DNA from 4 places in the Streptomyces sp. NPDC031379 genome. Region 4 is predicted to be linked to each of the others. Evidence: riboswitches for the same ligand, from Rfam matches in the RefSeq annotation. Region 4 holds a riboswitch; each other region holds the start of a gene.

Region 1 (4,361 bases), on a different contig from region 4:
ACCCGTCCGGGTCCATGGCGCTGGCGGTGCCGGCCCCGGTGGTGAGCGCCGCGCCGACGAGCATCGCGCCCATGCCGAGGATCGTGCCGACGCGCTTGTGTATCAGGCCCATGTGGTTCCCCTGTTTCCGTGTACTGCGGATCGCCGAGACGCTGCTTCGTTTCACCGGCAGCGGTGACGATCAGTCATGGTCACTCTATAGAAGGGTGGTTGTGCCCCCAGGGGGGTGGGGCCCGGCTGCCCGCGGTGGCCGGTGGCGTGTCAGTCGCGTGCGGCGCAGTGCTTCAGCAGTTCGGAGATCGATTCGTCGACCAGTCGGTAGCGCACGACGCGGCCGTCCTTGCGGCCCTCGACGACGCCCGCGGCCCGCAGCAGGCGCAGCGCCTGGGAGACGGCGGTGTCCCTCATCCCGGTGGCGACGGCGAGGTCGGAGACGGCGATCGGGCCGGCCTCGTGGAGCGCGAGCAGCAGGGACAGGCGTCCGGGATCGGAGAGCAGCGAGAAGCGGTCGGCCCAGGCGCGTACCCGCTCCGGCTCGCCTACGGCGGCGATGGCGTCGCAGACCCGATGGCCGTCGATGGTGCGCTGCCCGGCACGTTCCACGGGGACGAGATGCATGGCCCCATCATCGCAGCCGGCGGCCCTGGCCTCCATATCTGTTCAGTTGTGCAGCCTTGCAGCCGCTACCCACCGCCGCCTAGTGTGAGCGGGCCGTGGTGTTCGGGAAGACCGGTGACAGCCCTCAGGGGCTCAATCCGGAGCGGCCCTCGCCACTGTGATCGGGAAGTTCCCGCCCCCTACACGCCACTGGCCGCACGGCCGGGAAGGCAGGGGCGGGCGCGTCGACCCGTCAGCCAGGAGACCGGCCACGGCATCACGAAGCTGATCCACGAGGTGCTGGAGCGTGAACGCATGACCGTGTCCGAAGGCGTGCCCGAAACGGCCGCCGCCCCGTCCTTCCGCTGGCGCCGCGAGGACACCGTCCGTACCGCGGGTCTCCTGGCCGTGATCGTCGCCCTGCACGTGGTCGCGTTCGGCATCCTGTTCCTGCTCGTGATCCCCCGTCACTACGAGGTCGGCACCAAGGCGTTCGGTCTCGGCCTCGGCATCACGGCGTACACGCTGGGCATGCGGCACGCCTTCGACGCGGACCACATCGCGGCGATCGACAACACCACCCGCAAGCTGATGGCCGACGGCAAGCGGCCGGTGTCGGTGGGCTTCTGGTTCGCGCTGGGGCACTCCAGCGTGGTGGTCGTCATGGCCGCGCTGGTCGCCGGCGGCGCGAAGCTCGCCGGCACCCTGATGAACGACGGCTCGCGGACCCACCAGGTCCTCGGCACCGTCGGCACCACGGTCTCCGGCAGCTTCCTGTACCTCATCGCCGCCCTCAACCTGGTCGCGCTCTTCGGCATTCTGCGGGTGTTCAAGGCGATGCGCGCCGGGCACTACGACGAGGCGGAGCTTGAGGCCCACCTCGACTCCCGCGGCTTCATGAACCGTGTCCTCGGCCGGCTCACCAAGTCCATCCGCCGCCCCGGCCAGATGTTCCCGCTCGGCTTCCTCTTCGGCATCGGCTTCGACACCACGACGGAGGTCCTGCTCCTCGCCCTGGCCGGCAACGGGGCCGCCGCCGGTCTCCCGTGGTACGCCGTGCTGTGCCTGCCGCTGCTGTTCGCGGCCGGCATGAGCCTGTTCGACACCCTCGACGGCACGTTCATGAACTTCGCCTACCAGTGGGCCTTCTCCAACCCGGTGCGGAAGGTGTTCTACAACCTCACCATCACCGGCCTGTCCATCGCGGTGGCCTTCTTCGTCGGCACGATCGAGCTGGTCGGCGTGCTGCACGACAAGCTCGGTCTGCACGACGGCGTCACGGACTGGATCGCAGCCCTGGACCTGGACAACGTGGGCTACGTCATCGTCGGCCTGTTCGTGGTCGTGTGGGCCGTGGCCATCGGGTACTGGCGCCTCGCCAAGGTCGAGGAGCGCTGGGCCGTCCGCGCCACCGACACGAGCTGAGGGGACCGGCCCGCGAGGCCGCTCCTTCGCCGCGGACAAAACCGGAGCAAAGGTGCCGCAAAGTGAAGTGGCGTCAGATGAACCCGCGGACGTGAGGCAACATCTTGGTGAACGGCGGGCGCCGCGCGGTCGAGGCGCGGCGCCGCCGTCGGCCGGATGGGGTGAGGGACGTGGTGGAGCCGAGGATCGCCGTCGCCGTGGTGACCATGGGCAACCGGCCCGCCGAGGTCGACGCCCTGCTGGAGTCCGTGGCCAAGCAGGACCTCGCTCCGGCCCGCATCGTCATCGTCGGAAACGGCTGCCGGCTGCCCGAGTTCGCCCACCGGCTCTCGCTGCCCGGCGAGGTCACCACCATCGACGTGGAGGAGAACCTCGGCTGCCCGGGCGGCCGGAACGTCGCCCTCGCGCGGCTGCGGAAGTACGGGGACGTCGACGTCGTCGTGGAGCTGGACGACGACGGGCTGCTCGTCGACGCCGACGTGCTGCGGCGCGTACGGGACCTGTACGCCGCCGACCCCCGCCTCGGCATCGTCGGTTTCCGGATCGCCGACGAGCACGGCGAGACCCAGCAGCGGCACGTGCCCCGGGTGGGGAAGTCGGACCCGATGCGCGGGGGGTACGTCACCGGGTTCCTCGGCGGCGGGCACGCCCTGCGCATGGCGATGCTGGCCGAGACCGGGGACTGGCCGGCGGAGTTCTTCTTCGCGCACGAGGAGACCGACCTCGCCTGGCGGGCCGCCGACGCCGGCTGGAAGATCCTGTACGCCCCCGAGCTGCTGCTCCGGCACCCCAAGACGTCACCGGCCCGGCACGCCATCTACTACCGGGTCAACGCCCGCAACCGTGTCTGGCTCGTGCGGCGCCGGCTGCCCCTGCCGCTCGCCGCGGTGCACCTGGCGGCGTGGACGCTGCTCACCCTCGCCCGCACCCGCTCGCCGGCGGGGCTGAAGGCATGGTTCGGCGGGTTCCTGGAAGGGGTGCGGGAGCCGGCGGGCGAGCGGCGGCCGATGCGCTGGCGGACGGTGTGGCGGCTCACCCGGCTCGGACGGCCGCCGGTGATCTGAGTCACGCGCGGGGGCTTCGGCGCCTGAACACGGGGGCCGCGAAAGGGAGTCCAGCGGCCACGCAGAAGGAACGGGACGGAGCCCCGGTCGTTCACCTCCGCCGACCGGGGCCCCTTTGCGTCCCCGGATCCAGCCTGCGGCGACACTCCCCCGAGTTACGCGACTTACGCGCGCGCCGTCGGGCCGGATCCGATGGAATGATCACATCAGGATGCGCCAACGGATCGCTAACATGTGGCCAACGGTTCGACGGTGGGACGCGAACCGGTTGGCCGGAAGCCGCCCGGCGGCAGTGGAACAGGCCCTGGGACGGGCGGATCCGGAGCCGGGTGCGGCGAACAGAAGGTGGCGGGAAACCGTTGCGGACAGGGCGGGATTCCGCCAGAGAACGGCGGGCGCGCGCCCGCCGCGGAGCACGGCCGGTCCCGGCCGTGCGGGAAGTCAGTGGGGCGGCGTGATGCGGCGGTACGAGCTGCGGTTCGGGCTGCTGGGACCCCCCGTCCTCTACGACCGGCCGCCGTACGAGATCTCGTACGACACCCCCGAGGGCGCTTCCGCCGAGGTGGACGAGGCGGCCGAAGCCGTCGGAGGCGCCTCCGGCGACACCCTCACCGGTGCCGTGGCCGCGGACGACGCTCCCGACGACGGCGTCCGTGCCATCGGCAGCCCCAAGGTGCGCGTCCTGCTCGCCGCCCTGCTGCTGGAGGCCGGCCGGGTCGTGTCGGTCGAGTCGCTGAAGGACGCCCTGTGGGGTGGGGCGCCACCCGTCTCCGCGCAGGCCTCCCTGCACAACCACGTCACCCGGCTGCGCCGGCTTCTCGACGACCCCGACCGGCTCAGGGCCGTACCGCCGGGGTATCTGCTGCGCGTCGACCACGGCGAGTTGGACGTGCACGTGTTCGACGTGCGGGTGCGAGAGGCGCGTGCCGCGCACGCGCGGCGGGACTGGCCGGGCGTCGTACGGGCCGGCACGGCCGCGCTCGCGCTCTGGCGCGGCGCCCCGCTCAGCGGGCTCCCCACCGACCTGGGCGGCTACGCCCTCGTGCAGCGTCTCGAGGAGGCGCGGCTGCTTCTGCTCGAGTGGCGCTACGACGCCGAACTCGCGCTGGGCGGCGCCCGCTTGGCCGCGCTGATTCCCGAGCTGGCGGCTCTCGTCGCCGAGTATCCGCTGCGCGAGGCCTACCACCGGCAGCTGATGCTCGCCCTGCACCGCACCGGCCGCCAGGCGGAGGCCCTGGCCGTCCACCGTGACCTGCGCGCCCGCCTGGTCGAGGA
Region 2 (4,361 bases), on a different contig from region 4:
CGCAGTCGGGGTTGACCCACAGGCGTTCGGCCGGGATGGCCCGCAGGCCGGTGCGCAGGAGGCCGGCCGCCTCGTCCGCGCCGGGTACGCGCGGGGAGTGGATGTCGTAGACGCCGGGTCCGGCCTCGCGCGGGTAGCCGTGGGCGGCGAGTTCACGGGCGACCTGCATGTGGGAGCGGGCCGCCTCCAGGCTGATGACGTCCGCGTCGAGGTCGTCGATGGCCTGGACGACGTCGCCGAACTCGGCGTAGCACATATGGGTGTGCACCTGGGTGTCCGGGCGCACGCCGGCGGTGGTGAGCCGGAAGGCCTCCGTGGCCCAGGCCAGGTAGGCGCGGTGGTCGTCGGCACGCAGCGGCAGCGTCTCCCGCAGGGCGGGTTCGTCGACCTGGATGACCGAAGTGCCCGCCGCCTCCAGGTCGTTCACCTCGTCCCGCAGGGCGAGGGCGACCTGGCGGGCGGTGTCGGCGAGGGGCTGGTCGTCGCGGACGAAGGACCAGGCGAGCATGGTGACGGGGCCGGTGAGCATGCCCTTGACGGGGCGGCCGGTGAGGGACTGGGCGTACGTCGTCCAGCGCACGGTCATCGGCTCGGGGCGCGAGACGTCGCCGGCGAGGATCGGCGGGCGGACGTAACGGGTGCCGTAGGACTGGACCCAGCCGTGCCGGGTGGCGAGGTAGCCCGTGAGCTGCTCGGCGAAGTACTGGACCATGTCGTTGCGTTCGGCCTCCCCGTGCACCAGAACGTCCAGTCCGGCCTTCTCCTGGAAGGCGATCACCTCCTGGATCTCCGCCCGGATGCGGTCCTCGTAGCCGGCCGTGTCGATCCGTCCCGCGCGCAGGTCGGCCCGGGCGGTGCGCAGTTCGCCGGTCTGCGGGAAGGAGCCGATGGTGGTCGTGGGCAGCAGCGGCAGGCGCAGCTGGGCCCGCTGGGCGGCGGCCCGCTCGGGGTAGGGCTGGGAGCGGCGGGCGTCCGCCTCGGTGACGGCTGCGGTACGGGCGCGGACGGCGGGGTCGCGGGTGAGGGGTGAGGTCGCGCGGGAGGCCAGGTCGGCCCGGTTCGCCGCCAGTTCCGCGGTGATCGCGGCGGTGCCGTGGGACAGGCCCTTGGCGAGCGTGACGATCTCGGCGGTCTTCTGCCGGGCGAAGGCGAGCCAGCGCCGGATCTGCGGCTCGATGTCCCGCTCAGCCGCCGCGTCGAGGGGGACGTGCAGCAGGGAGCAGGAGGCGGACACGTCGACCCGGTCGGCCAGGCCGAGCAGGGTGCCGAGGGTGGCGAGGGACCTCCCCAGGTCGTTCACCCAGACGTTGCGGCCGCTGACCACGCCGGCGACCAGCCGCTTGCCGGGCAGTCCGCCGACGGCGGCGAGCGCGTCGAGGTGGGCGGCGGCCGTCTCCGTGAAGTCCAGGGCGAGCCCTTCGACCGGCGCCTTGGCGAGCATCGGCAGGGCCTCGCCGAGGCGGTCGAAGTAGGAGGCGACCAGCAGTTTGGGCCGGTCCGTGAGGGTGCCGAGGCCGTGGTAGGCGCGGGCCGCGGCGTTCAGCTCGGCCGGGGTGCGGTCCTGGACCAGCGCGGGCTCGTCGAGCTGGACCCACTCCGCGCCGGCCGCGCGCAGGTCGGCGAGCACCTCGGCATAGACGGGCAGCAGCCGGTCGAGCAGGGTGAGCGGGTCGAAGCCGCCGGCCACGCCGGGGGCGGGCTTGGACAGCAGGAGGTAGGTGACGGGGCCCACGAGGACCGGCCGGGGCGTGAGCCCCAGGGCGAGGGCTTCCCCCAGTTCGGCGACCTGCTTGGCGGAGTCGGCCGTGAAGACGGTGTCCGGGCCCAGCTCCGGGACGAGATAGTGGTAGTTGGTGTCGAACCACTTGGTCATCTCCAGCGGCGCCGCGTCCTGGGTGCCGCGGGCCATCGCGAAGTACCCGGCGAGCGGGTCGGCGGCGACGGCCTCCCGGTGGCGTGCGGGGATCGCGCCGACCATGACGGTGGTGTCCAGGACATGGTCGTAGTACGAGAAGTCGCCGGTCGGGACCTCGTCGAGGCCGGCCTCGGCCAGCTGCCGCCAGTTGGCGCGGCGCAGTTCGGCCGCGGTCCGCCGGAGGGCGTCGGCGCCGACACGGCCCTGCCAGTAGCCCTCGACGGCCTTCTTCAGTTCCCGGCCCTGCCCCTGTCGGGGGTAGCCGTACACGGTGGCCCGTGCTGCCGCGGCTGCGGACGTGGTGGTCACGGAGATCTCCTTCGCGAGATGAATCCCTGAGATCCCGGGGACGGGACGAGAGCGCGAAGGGGTGACGTACCGGACGGCGGCGGCCCACGGCCGTTCCGTGCGGTGGTGTACGCCGACCCGCCCTCGAGGTCACCGGGATGTCCGCGTACGAGTGTTCGCACGCGGGCAGTTGGCAGGTCTTCGGACTCGCGGGCACGTCCTCACGAATGGAGGACACCTACTGGCCGTCGCTTCCCAGGCCCTCTCGGGCCCAGTGCGTATGACGGCGGTCGTTCCCGCTCACCGCTGCGGGGCAGTCCCGGATTCCCACCGGGTTCCCTCTTGCGACGCTCCCGCCTGGCGGACGGGGCGAACCAGCTGCACGGGTCAGCCTAGCGGGTGATGCCCGGTCGTGGCCGGGTATGCGCAACCCGGACCCGGCGCGGGCGGCCCGGCAGCCTCGTCCGGGCGGTTGCGCCGCCCTTCCGCCGCGCCGCGGGGCGGTCGAGCCGCGCGTCGTCGGCGCGGTGGGCGGATGCGATGGTAGGGAGTGGGCAGGAGACGGTGGGGAGTGGGCAGGCGACGTGGTGGACGGCGGCCGGGACTCAGGAGGCGCGATGGACTGGCGCACGTTCGCCGAACAGCTGGCGGCCTTTGCGCGCGACCTGCTGGCGCAGGACTCGGTGACCGCCACCCTGGAGCGGATCACCGCCTCCGCCACCCGGCTCGTCGCCGGCTGTGACGCGGCCGGCATCCTCATCCTGCACGGAAAGGGCGCGCGGACCCTCGCCCCGACCCACCAGCTCGTGATCGACAGCGACCGGCTGCAGGAACGCCTGCGAGAAGGCCCCTGCTTCGACGCGGCCCGCCGGCAGCAGGAGGAGCGGGTGTTCCGGATCGCCGACTTCCGGACCGAGCAGCCGCGCTGGCCCGCCTACGTGACCCGGGCCCGGGAGCTGGGCCTCGGCAGCATGATGGGCTTCCTGCTCTTCACCGAGGACGAGGACCTCGGCGCGCTGAACCTGTACTCCCGCAGCCCGGGCGCGTTCACCGAGGTCAGTGAGACGGCCGGCTGGCTGCTCGCCTCGCACGCCGCGGTCGCCTTCTCCAGCGCCCGCACGCACGCCCAGATGGAGGAGGCCGTCGCCACCCGGCACGTGATCGGGGAGGCCATGGGCATCCTCATGGGCAGCCACCGGCTCACCGAGGACCAGGCCTTCGACGTGCTGCGCCGCTACTCCCAGGAGCACAACGTCAAACTCCGGGAGGTGGCCCGCCGGATCTGCGAACACGGCGGGCCGAACTGACCCCTCAGGCGCCGGCCGGGGGAGTCGTACGCCCCTCGAACGCCGCCAGGATGCGCTCCGCGGCCAGCGTCGCGGTCAACCGGCCCTCCCGGACCTGCCCTTCCAGGTCCGGCGCGGCCTCGCGCACCGCCGGGTCGGCGTGCAGCCGGCCGAGCAGTTCGTCGCGGACCATCGCCCAGGTCCAGCCGACCTGCTGGTCCCGCCGCTTGGCGGCGAGCCGCCCGGTGGAGTCGAGCAGCGTACGGTGCTGCTCCAGCCGCTCCCACACCGTGTCCAGGCCGGTCGACTCCCGGGCGCTGCAGTGCAGCACCGGGGGCGTCCAGAAGGCGTCCTTGCCGTGCATCAGGCGCAGCGCCCCGGCCAGTTCCCGGGCGGCGGCCCGCGCGTCGCGCTCGTGCGGACCGTCCGCCTTGTTGACGGCGATCACGTCGGCCAGCTCCAGGACGCCCTTCTTGATGCCCTGCAGCTGGTCTCCGGTGCGCGCCAGGGTCAGCAGCAGGAAGGAGTCGACCATGTCGGCGACCGCGGTCTCCGACTGGCCGACGCCGACGGTCTCCACGAGGACCACGTCGTAGCCCGCCGCCTCCATGACCACCATCGACTCCCGGGTGGCCTTCGCGACCCCGCCCAGCGTGCCCGCGCTGGGGGAGGGCCGGACGAAGGCGTCCGGGTCCACCGCGAGCCGCTCCATCCGGGTCTTGTCGCCCAGGATCGAGCCGCCGGTACGGGTCGAGGAGGGGTCCACGGCGAGGACCGCCACCCGGTGGCCCAGCGAGGTCAGCAGGGTGCCGAACGCGTCGATGAACGTCGACTTGCCGACGCCCGGCACTCCGCTGATGCCGATCCGCCGC
Region 3 (4,361 bases), on a different contig from region 4:
GCTGGTCGGCGACGCACTCGAGGTACTGCCGCATCGAGTCGGTGTTCATGCCCGGGAGGCCGTCACCGCACAGGTCGCGCGCGAACTGCAGCTCGGCCTCGACGGCCTCCTTCAGCATGTCGGTGACCTGCTGCTGCAGCCCCTCGTCGAAGAGGTCCGGCTCCTCCTTGCGGACGGTGTCGACCACGTCGAAGGCGAAGGACATGTGCATCGTCTCGTCACGGAACACCCAGTTGGTGCCGGTGGCCAGACCGTGCAGCAGGCCGCGGCTGCGGAACCAGTAGACGTACGCGAAGGCACCGTAGAAGAACAGCCCCTCGATGCACGCGGCGAAGCAGATGAGGTTGAGCAGGAAGCGCCGGCGGTCCGCCTTGGACTCCAAGCGGTCCAGCTTCTCCACCTCGTTGATCCACTTGAAGCAGAACCCGGCCTTCTCGCGGATCGACGGGATGTTCTCCACGGCCGCGAAGGCGGCGGCACGGTCGTCCGGGTCGGGCAGGTAGGTGTCGAGCAGCGTCAGATAGAACTGGACGTGCACGGCCTCCTCGAACAGCTGGCGCGACAGGTACAGGCGCGCCTCCGGGGAGTTGATGTGCTTGTACAGCGTGAGCACCAGGTTGTTCGCGACGATCGAGTCGCCCGTGGCGAAGAAGGCCACCAGACGGCCGATCAGGTGCTGTTCGGCCGGCGTCAGCTTCGCGAGGTCGGCGACGTCGGAGTGGAGGTCGACCTCCTCGACGGTCCAGGTGTTCTTGATGGCGTCCCGGTAGCGCTCGTAGAAGTCGGGGTAGCGCATCGGGCGCAGAGTCAGCTCGAAGCCGGGGTCGAGCAGGTTCTGGTTGCTGGGCATTACTGGCAGGCCTCGCAGGACTCGGGGTTCTCAAGGGAGCAGGCGACGGCGTCGGGGTCGGCGGCCTGCTGCACGGGGATGGGGGTCTGGGTCTGCGCCTGGGCGGCGCGGGCGATGCGGGTCGCCGGGCGGGAGCGCAGGTAGTACGTCGTCTTCAGGCCCTGCTTCCAGGCGTACGCGTACATCGAGGAGAGCTTGCCGATGGTCGGCGTCTCCATGAACAGGTTCAGCGACTGCGCCTGGTCCAGGAACGGGGTCCGGGCCGCGGCCATGTCGATCAGGCCGCGCTGCGGGATCTCCCACGCGGTGCGGTACAGCGCCCGTACGTCCTCGGGGATCCACGCGAAGTCCTGCACCGAGCCGTTGGAGTCGCGCAGCGCCTCCCGGGTACGGGCGTCCCAGACGCCCAGCTCCTTCAGGTCGTGCACCAGGTACGAGTTGACCTGGAGGAACTCGCCCGACAGCGTCTCGCGCTTGAACAGATTGGACACCTGCGGCTCGATGCACTCGTACACGCCCGCGATGGAGGCGATGGTGGCGGTCGGGGCGATGGCGAGGAGCAGGGAGTTGCGCATGCCGACCGCGGCGATCCGCGTCCGCAGCGCCGCCCAGCGCTCCGGCCAGGTGAACTCGACGCCGTAGTGGTCGGGGTGCAGGACACCCTGGGCCGTACGGGTCTTCTCCCAGGCCGGCAGCGGGCCGTTGCGCTCGGCGAGGTCGGCCGAGGCCTCGTACGCGGCGAGCATGATGCGCTCGGCGATCCGGGTGGACAGGGCCTTCGCCTCGGGGGAGCCGAAAGGCAGGCGCAGCTTGAAGAAGACGTCCTGCAGCCCCATCGCGCCGAGGCCGACGGGGCGCCACTTGGCGTTCGAGCGGCCCGCCTGCTCGGTCGGGTAGAAGTTGATGTCCACGACCCGGTCGAGGAAGGTGACGGCCGTGCGGACCGTCTCGTCCAGCCGCTCCCAGTCGATGTCGTCTGCCGTCACGAAGGCGCCGAGGTTGACCGAGCCCAGGTTGCAGACCGCCGTCTCCCCGTCGTCCGTGACCTCCAGGATCTCCGTGCAGAGGTTGGAGGAGTGGACGACATGGCCGGCGGTCGCCGTCTGGTTCGCCGTGCGGTTGGCGGCGTCCTTGAAGGTCATCCAGCCGTTGCCGGTCTGCGCGAGGGTGCGCATCATGCGGCCGTACAGGTCGCGGGCCGGGATCGTCTTCTTCGCGAGGCCGTTCGCCTCCGCCTTGCGGTAGGCGGCGTCGAACTCCTCGCCCCACAGGTCCACCAGCTCCGGCACGTCCGCCGGGGAGAACAGCGACCACTGCTCGTCGGCGTTGACCCGGCGCATGAACTCGTCCGGGATCCAGTGCGCGAGGTTCAGGTTGTGCGTACGCCGGGCGTCCTCACCGGTGTTGTCGCGCAGCTCCAGGAACTCCTCGATGTCGGAGTGCCAGGTCTCCAGGTACACCGCGGCCGCGCCCTTGCGCCGGCCGCCCTGGTTCACGGCGGCCACCGAGGCGTCCAGGGTCTTCAGGAACGGGACGATGCCGTTGGAGTGCCCGTTGGTGCCGCGGATCAGCGAACCGCGCGAACGGATCCGGGAGTACGACAGACCGATGCCGCCGGCGTGCTTGGAGAGGCGGGCGACCTGGTGGTAGCGGTCGTAGATGGAGTCCAGCTCGTCCAGCGGGGAGTCGAGCAGGTAGCAGGACGACATCTGCGGGTGCCGGGTACCGGAGTTGAAGAGGGTGGGGGAGGAGGGCAGGTAGTCGAGGCGGCTCATGAGCCCGTAGAGCGCCGCGACCTCGTCCACCGAGCGGGTGGTGTCGTCCTCCGCGAGTCCGCCGGCCACGCGCAGCATGAAGTGCTGGGGCGTCTCGACGACCTTGCGGGTGATCGGGTGCCGCAGCAGGTAGCGGCTGTGCAGGGTGCGCAGCCCGAAATAACCGAAGCGGTCGTCGGCCTGCGGGTCGATCAGCGCGTCGAGCCGCTCGGCGTGCAGCCGCACGAACTCGGCGGTCCGGTCCGCGATGAGACCCTCCCGGTGCCCCACGGCGACGGACTCGGTGAAGGACCGCACGCCCTGCGAGGCGGCCTCGTCCCGGATGGCCAGGGTCAGCAGCCGGGCGGCCAGCCTGGAGTAGGCGGGGTCCTCGGAGATCAGGCCCGCGGCCGCCTCCGTGGCCAGCTCGCGCAACTCCGCCTCGTCGGCCCTCGCGGACCGGCCCCGCAGCGCGGCGGCGGCGACCCGGCCGGGGTCGGCGTCGGGGAGGTCGGCGGTCAGCTCGGTCAGGGTCCGCAGCAGCGCGGCACCGGGACCGTCGGTCTTCAGCTCGCTGACTGAAGCCGGATCGGCTGGCGCGATGGTCACGTGGGGCTCTCCCTCGCTCGGCACGGGGCCTGGCGGAGGGCAGGGGCAGCCACGAGCGCGCACGGCGTCGCGTCCACCGGCCCACTCCACGAGGCCCGGACGTCTCAAGGCACCCGGACCGGACGGCCGGGCGCGCTGCCGGCAGGTCCTCGGACTGAACGGGCGTGCGGATGCACGCAAGTACACCGTTGCGGGACAGTTCCGGATTCGCACCGGATTCCCCTGCGGCGACAGCGAGGATGAGCATACATCTAGTGCTGGGCTGCCGTGTCACCCCCACATGTTGTGTCTGTTGCGTGGTGCGGCGGCTTCAGAGGGTCAACTTCCGTGGCCCGCGGGCCTGGCCGCGGGCCGGGTTGCGGGGCGCGCCGGGAGTGCTTCCATGGAAGTAGGCGTCGGCGTCCAGGGGTCCTCCGTCCCGAGCAGGCACAGGAGGAGAGTGCACGATGCCGAAGGTCGTCCGTCACCCGCCGGGCAAGGAGCGGCCGCGCAGCGCACCCATGGCGACCCTACCGCTGAGGGGGTTGGGACGCCGGGGCCACCGGCTCTGTCTCGGCTACTGGCACGGCATGACGGTCCGTTGGGAAGCCCGCCAGGACACCACCCGGCCCAAGAAGTGGCGCAGATGGTTCTCCTACACCAACGCCACCAGGATCGTCTGGACCGTCGCCGCGCTCGCGCTGCTCGCCTGGGCCGGAGAAGGCCTGTACCTCTGGTTCTCCGACGCGAAGACGACCGGCTTCGAGGACTGGCGCAAGGACAACCCGGCGTTCGACGACGCCTTCTTCCGCGTCCTGGGTCCCGTCCTCACCGCCTCGCTCGCCGCCACCTGCTTCCTGTTCTGCTGGTACGCCTGGACCAAGCACCGCTACCTGGCGAAGGCACGCAGACGCCCGCAGGACCTGGTGGTCACCGCCGGACCGGACACCGCCGAGATCGTCGGCCGGGAGGAGGTCGCCGAGGTCATCGCCCAGCGGTTGCGCAGCCGTGACACGCGCAGACCGTATCTGCTCGTCGGCGGGGTGGGGGTCGGCAAGACGGCCGTACTGGTACGGCTCACCGAGATGCTGGCCCGGCAGCGTGCCGTGCCCGTGCCGATCCGGCTGCGGGACGCCACCGGCCCCGACCTGAACTTCGAGCGCATGGCC
Region 4 (4,361 bases):
CCCGCGGAGGCGGGGCGGCGGGAGCCGCGACCCGGGACGGCACGGCCCCCGGCCGCTGCCGCGCCGCTGCCCCGGGGGCACGACGTGTCGTCCCACCAGAAGCGGGTGGACTGGCCGGCCGCCCGGTCGAAGGGCGTGCGGTTCGTCTACGTGAAGGCGACCGAGGCCACGGACTACCGCAATCCCCGCTTCTCGCAGCAGTACGGCGGCGCGCGCCGGGCCGGCCTGATCCGGGGCGCGTACCACTTCGCGCGGCCGGACGAGTCCTCCGGCGCCCGGCAGGCCGCGTACTTCGTGCGGCACGGCGGCGACTGGCGGGCGGACGGCTGGACGCTGCCGCCCGCACTGGACATCGAGTACAACCCCTACGGCGCGCAGCACATCTGCTACGGACTGAGCAGGAAGCGGATGGTCCGCTGGATCCGGTCCTTCAGCGACGAGATCAAGCGCGAGACCGGCCGCCGCCCGGTGATCTACACGACGACCCACTGGTGGAAGCTCTGCACCGGGAACAGCCGCGCCTTCTCCGCCACCCACGCTCTGTGGATCGCCCGTCACGGCACCTCGCGGCCGGGGACGCTGCCAGGCGGCTGGCGGCACTGGACGTTCTGGCAGTACGGCACCGAGGGCGGGGTGCCGGGTGACCAGAATCTCTTCAACGGGCCGGCGGCCCGGCTGCGGACCTTCGCGGGGGCCGGTAGTCAAGGGGCGCCTGGGTCGGCGGAGACAAACGGAACCTCTCCCGCGCGTTACTGACACCCCCGTGCCCGACTCAGTTCATCTTCCGTTCACCCAGGTTGCCTACGTTCGACCAGCCAATGACCTCGAACGATTGCCTGGGTAAATGGAAAGCTTCTCGCTGATCCTCGCGATTGTGGTGGTGACCGCACTCGCGTTCGATTTCACGAACGGTTTCCACGACACCGCGAACGCGATGGCCACCACCATCTCCACAGGCGCTCTGAAGCCCAAGATCGCGGTGACCATGTCCGCCGTCCTCAATCTTGGGGGCGCCTTCCTCTCGGTGGAGGTCGCCAACACGATCTCCAAGGGTCTCGTCGACGAGACCGGCATCCGTCCCGAGGTCATCTTCGCCGCCCTGGTCGGCGCGATCCTCTGGAACCTGCTGACCTGGCTGGTGGGCCTCCCCTCCAGCTCCTCCCACGCCCTGATGGGCGGCCTGGTCGGCGCCACCGTCGCCTCCGCGGGCTTCGGCGCCGTCCACGGTGACGTCCTGGTCACCAAGGTGCTGCTGCCGGCGGTCGCCGCGCCGATCGTGGCGGGCCTCGCGTCACTGCTGGCCACCCGTTTCTCCTACGGCATCGGCGGCACGGCCGACGGCGAGGCCACCCGCAAGGGCTACCGCGCCGGCCAGATCGCCTCCGCCGGCCTGGTCTCCCTCGCCCACGGCACCAACGACGCCCAGAAGACGATGGGCATCATCACCCTCGCCCTCATCGCGGGCGGCTCCCTCGCCCCCGGCTCGAACCCTCCCACCTGGGTGATCCTCTCCGCCGGCCTGGCGATCGCGCTCGGCACCTACATCGGCGGCTGGCGCATCATCCGCACCATGGGCAAGGGCCTGACCGACCTGGAGCCGCGCCAGGGCTTCGCCGCCCAGACCAGCGCCGCGACCGCCATCCTGGCCTCCTCCCACCTCGGCTTCTCCCTCTCCACCACCCATGTCGTCTCGGGCTCGGTGATGGGCGCCGGTCTGGGCCGCAAGGGCGGTGTGGTCCGCTGGTCCACCGCGACCCGCATGTTCGCCGCCTGGGCGCTGACCCTGCCGGCCGCCGCCCTGGTGGGCGCGGGCGCCGAGTCCGTCACCGACCTGGGTGACTGGGGCACCGCCGCCGTCGCCGTCTTCCTGATCGCCGCCAGCGCCGCGATCTGGAAGATCTCCCGCCGCGAGGTCGTCGACCACACCAACGTCGTCACCGAGACCGAGGAGCCGGCCGGCGTGGTGACCACCGCCATCGCCGCCGTGACCCCGCCCCCGGTGGGCACGGTCACCGAGGGCCTGACGGCCACCATCCCCGCCCCCGTCGCCGAACCGGCCCCCGCCGCCCCGGCGGCCCCGCCGGCCGCCGCGGTCTGACCCCGAGCACTCGTTCACCAAGGAAGCATCATGAAGATCGACTGGGCGGCCCTCGGTTCCGTCTTCGGCGTCAGCCTCGTGTTCACGGTGGGCCTGGTGGCCCTGTTCACCCTCGGCATCAACGGTCTGTCGCGGCGCGAGAAGGCCGCGGCCCAGGGCGGCTCCGCGACCCTCGCCGTCACCGGCGCCTACGTCTGCTTCGCGGCCTGCGCGGCGGCGGTGGCGTACGGCATCTACCTGATCGTCGGCAAGGCCTGACCCGGCGTCCGTCGGCGCAGGCCTGACCGAGCACTCCGAGGCTCCCCTCCAGCTGTTGCGAAGGGGAGCCTCTGGCATGCCCGCCCGCCCCACGGTGTGGGGATCGGCACACTCTCCCCACGCAGGTCAACAGCAAGTTGACGGCCGTTCCGGGCGCGTGGTGGACTGCCCAGGCCATGTACGGCGGCAAGAGAGGAAGCCGGTGCGAATCCGGCGCGGTCCCGCCACTGTGACCGGGGAAGAACCCCCGGGAGCCAGGAACTCTCACCGCCGAATCTCGTCGAACCAGGGCGCGGACACCCTGAGTGAGGACCTAGATCGCCATGCTCGGCTGCCGAAGGACCCGTACCAGGCCCGCTCCTGTACCCACGGCCGGCTGAGCCGATGGGTGCCGATCGCTCCTACGCGTACGGCGCCGCCGCCGGTCTTCTCGGTGACCTGCTCCTCGGCGATCCACGCCGGGGGCACCCGGTCGCCGCGTTCGGCCGGGCGGCCGCGGCCGTGGAACGCGTGTTGTGGCACGACCACCGCGGCTGGGGCGCCCTGCACACCGCCGTGTGCGCCGGTGGCGCCGCCGCGCTCGGCGCGCTGGCGGCACGCGCCGTACGCCCCTCCCCCGCCGCCTCCGCCGCGCTGACCGCCGCCGCCACGTGGGCGGTCGTCGGCGGCACCTCGCTCGCCCGGGAGGCCCGCACCATCGGGCGTGCCCTGGAGGCCGGGGACGTCGAGGCGGCCCGCGCCCGGCTGCCCCATCTGTGCGGCCGCGACCCGCAGGCGCTGGACGCCGACGGGATCGCCCGGGCCGTGGTCGAGTCGGTCGCCGAGAACACCTCCGACGCGGTCGTGGGCGCGCTGGTGTGGGGTGCCGTGGGCGGGGTGCCGGGGCTGCTCGGGTTCCGTGCGGTCAACACCCTCGACGCGATGGTCGGTCACAAGTCCCGCCGGTTCCGGCGCTTCGGCTGGGCCTCCGCCCGCCTCGACGACCTCGCCGGCTGGCCGGGGGCCCGGCTGACCGCCGTCCTCGCCGTGTGCGCCGGCCCCGATCCGCGGGGTGCCGCACGAGCCTGGCGGGCCGACGCGTCCCGGCACCCGAGCCCGAACGCCGGGCCCGTGGAGGCCTCCTTCGCGGGCGCCCTCGGGGTGCGCCTGGGCGGGACGCTCTCCTACGGCGGCCGGGTCGAACACCGCCCCGTGCTGGGCGGGGAAGCCGGGCGGGCCGTCGAGGTGACCGACATCGACCGGGCCGTGCGGCTCTCCCGCCGCGTCGGCCTGCTCGCGCTCGGCGTCACGGTCGCCGCGCGCCGACTCGTGAAGGGACGTGGGAAGTGAACGGGGGGCATGGGAAGTGAACGGGGGTCTCCTCGTCGCCGGCACCACCTCCGACGCCGGCAAGAGCGTCGTGACGGCCGGGATCTGCCGGTGGCTGGTGCGGCAGGGTGTGAAGGTCGCGCCGTTCAAGGCGCAGAACATGTCCCTCAACTCGTTCGTGACGAGGGAGGGCGCGGAGATCGGGCGGGCGCAGGCGATGCAGGCGCAGGCCTGCCGGGTCGAGCCGACCGCGCTGATGAACCCGGTGCTGCTCAAGCCCGGTGGCGAGCAGAGCAGCCAGGTGGTGCTGCTGGGCAAGCCGGTGGGCGAGATGAGCGCGCGCGGGTACCACGGTGGGCGGCAGCAGCGGCTGCTCGGCACCGTGCTGGAGTGCCTGGCCGAGTTGCGGGGCACGTATGACGCGGTGATCTGTGAGGGGGCGGGGAGCCCGGCCGAGATCAACCTGCGACGGACCGACATCGTCAACATGGGCATCGCCCGGGGCGCGGGGCTGCCCGTGCTGGTGGTGGGGGACATCGACCGCGGGGGCGTCTTCGCCTCCTTCTTCGGCACGGTCGCCCTGCTCTCGCCCGAGGACCAGGAACGGGTCGCCGGGTTCCTGGTGAACAAGTTCCGGGGCGATGTCTCCCTGCTGGAACCGGGGCTGGACATGCTCCAGGGCCTCACCGGGCGGCGG

Evidence for each region. A riboswitch is a leader RNA that binds a small molecule or an ion and turns the genes downstream of it on or off. The one in region 4 is predicted to bind cobalamin.
Region 1: linked by a shared signal. The riboswitch ahead of nicT (Nickel transporter NicT) and the one ahead of ACZ5CW_RS25050 (cobalamin biosynthesis protein) in region 4 are both predicted to bind cobalamin.
Region 2: linked by a shared signal. The riboswitch ahead of metE (5-methyltetrahydropteroyltriglutamate--homocysteine S-methyltransferase) and the one ahead of ACZ5CW_RS25050 (cobalamin biosynthesis protein) in region 4 are both predicted to bind cobalamin.
Region 3: linked by a shared signal. The riboswitch ahead of ACZ5CW_RS02825 (ribonucleoside-diphosphate reductase subunit alpha) and the one ahead of ACZ5CW_RS25050 (cobalamin biosynthesis protein) in region 4 are both predicted to bind cobalamin.

The regions. Positions count from the first base shown of each region.
Region 1 is NZ_JBVIIT010000027.1:91,767-96,127, reverse strand. Features, by position in the region: gene ACZ5CW_RS33280 (hypothetical protein) at 1-112, opposite strand, end outside; gene ACZ5CW_RS33275 (ArsR/SmtB family transcription factor) at 262-618, opposite strand; cobalamin riboswitch at 698-885, shown strand; gene nicT (Nickel transporter NicT) at 913-2,022, shown strand; gene ACZ5CW_RS33265 (glycosyltransferase family 2 protein) at 2,193-3,086, shown strand; gene ACZ5CW_RS33260 (AfsR/SARP family transcriptional regulator) at 3,544-4,361, shown strand, end outside.
Region 2 is NZ_JBVIIT010000030.1:29,665-34,025, forward strand. Features, by position in the region: gene metE (5-methyltetrahydropteroyltriglutamate--homocysteine S-methyltransferase) at 1-2,224, opposite strand, end outside; cobalamin riboswitch at 2,379-2,597, opposite strand; gene ACZ5CW_RS34565 (GAF and ANTAR domain-containing protein) at 2,821-3,510, shown strand; gene meaB (methylmalonyl Co-A mutase-associated GTPase MeaB) at 3,515-4,361, opposite strand, start outside.
Region 3 is NZ_JBVIIT010000002.1:5,980-10,340, reverse strand. Features, by position in the region: gene ACZ5CW_RS02830 (ribonucleotide-diphosphate reductase subunit beta) at 1-850, opposite strand, end outside; gene ACZ5CW_RS02825 (ribonucleoside-diphosphate reductase subunit alpha) at 850-3,213, opposite strand; cobalamin riboswitch at 3,337-3,460, opposite strand; gene ACZ5CW_RS02820 (NACHT domain-containing protein) at 3,660-4,361, shown strand, end outside.
Region 4 is NZ_JBVIIT010000018.1:63,169-67,529, forward strand. Features, by position in the region: gene ACZ5CW_RS25035 (lysozyme) at 1-756, shown strand, start outside; gene ACZ5CW_RS25040 (inorganic phosphate transporter) at 845-2,098, shown strand; gene ACZ5CW_RS25045 (hypothetical protein) at 2,129-2,356, shown strand; cobalamin riboswitch at 2,501-2,642, shown strand; gene ACZ5CW_RS25050 (cobalamin biosynthesis protein) at 2,741-3,685, shown strand; gene ACZ5CW_RS25055 (cobyric acid synthase) at 3,702-4,361, shown strand, end outside.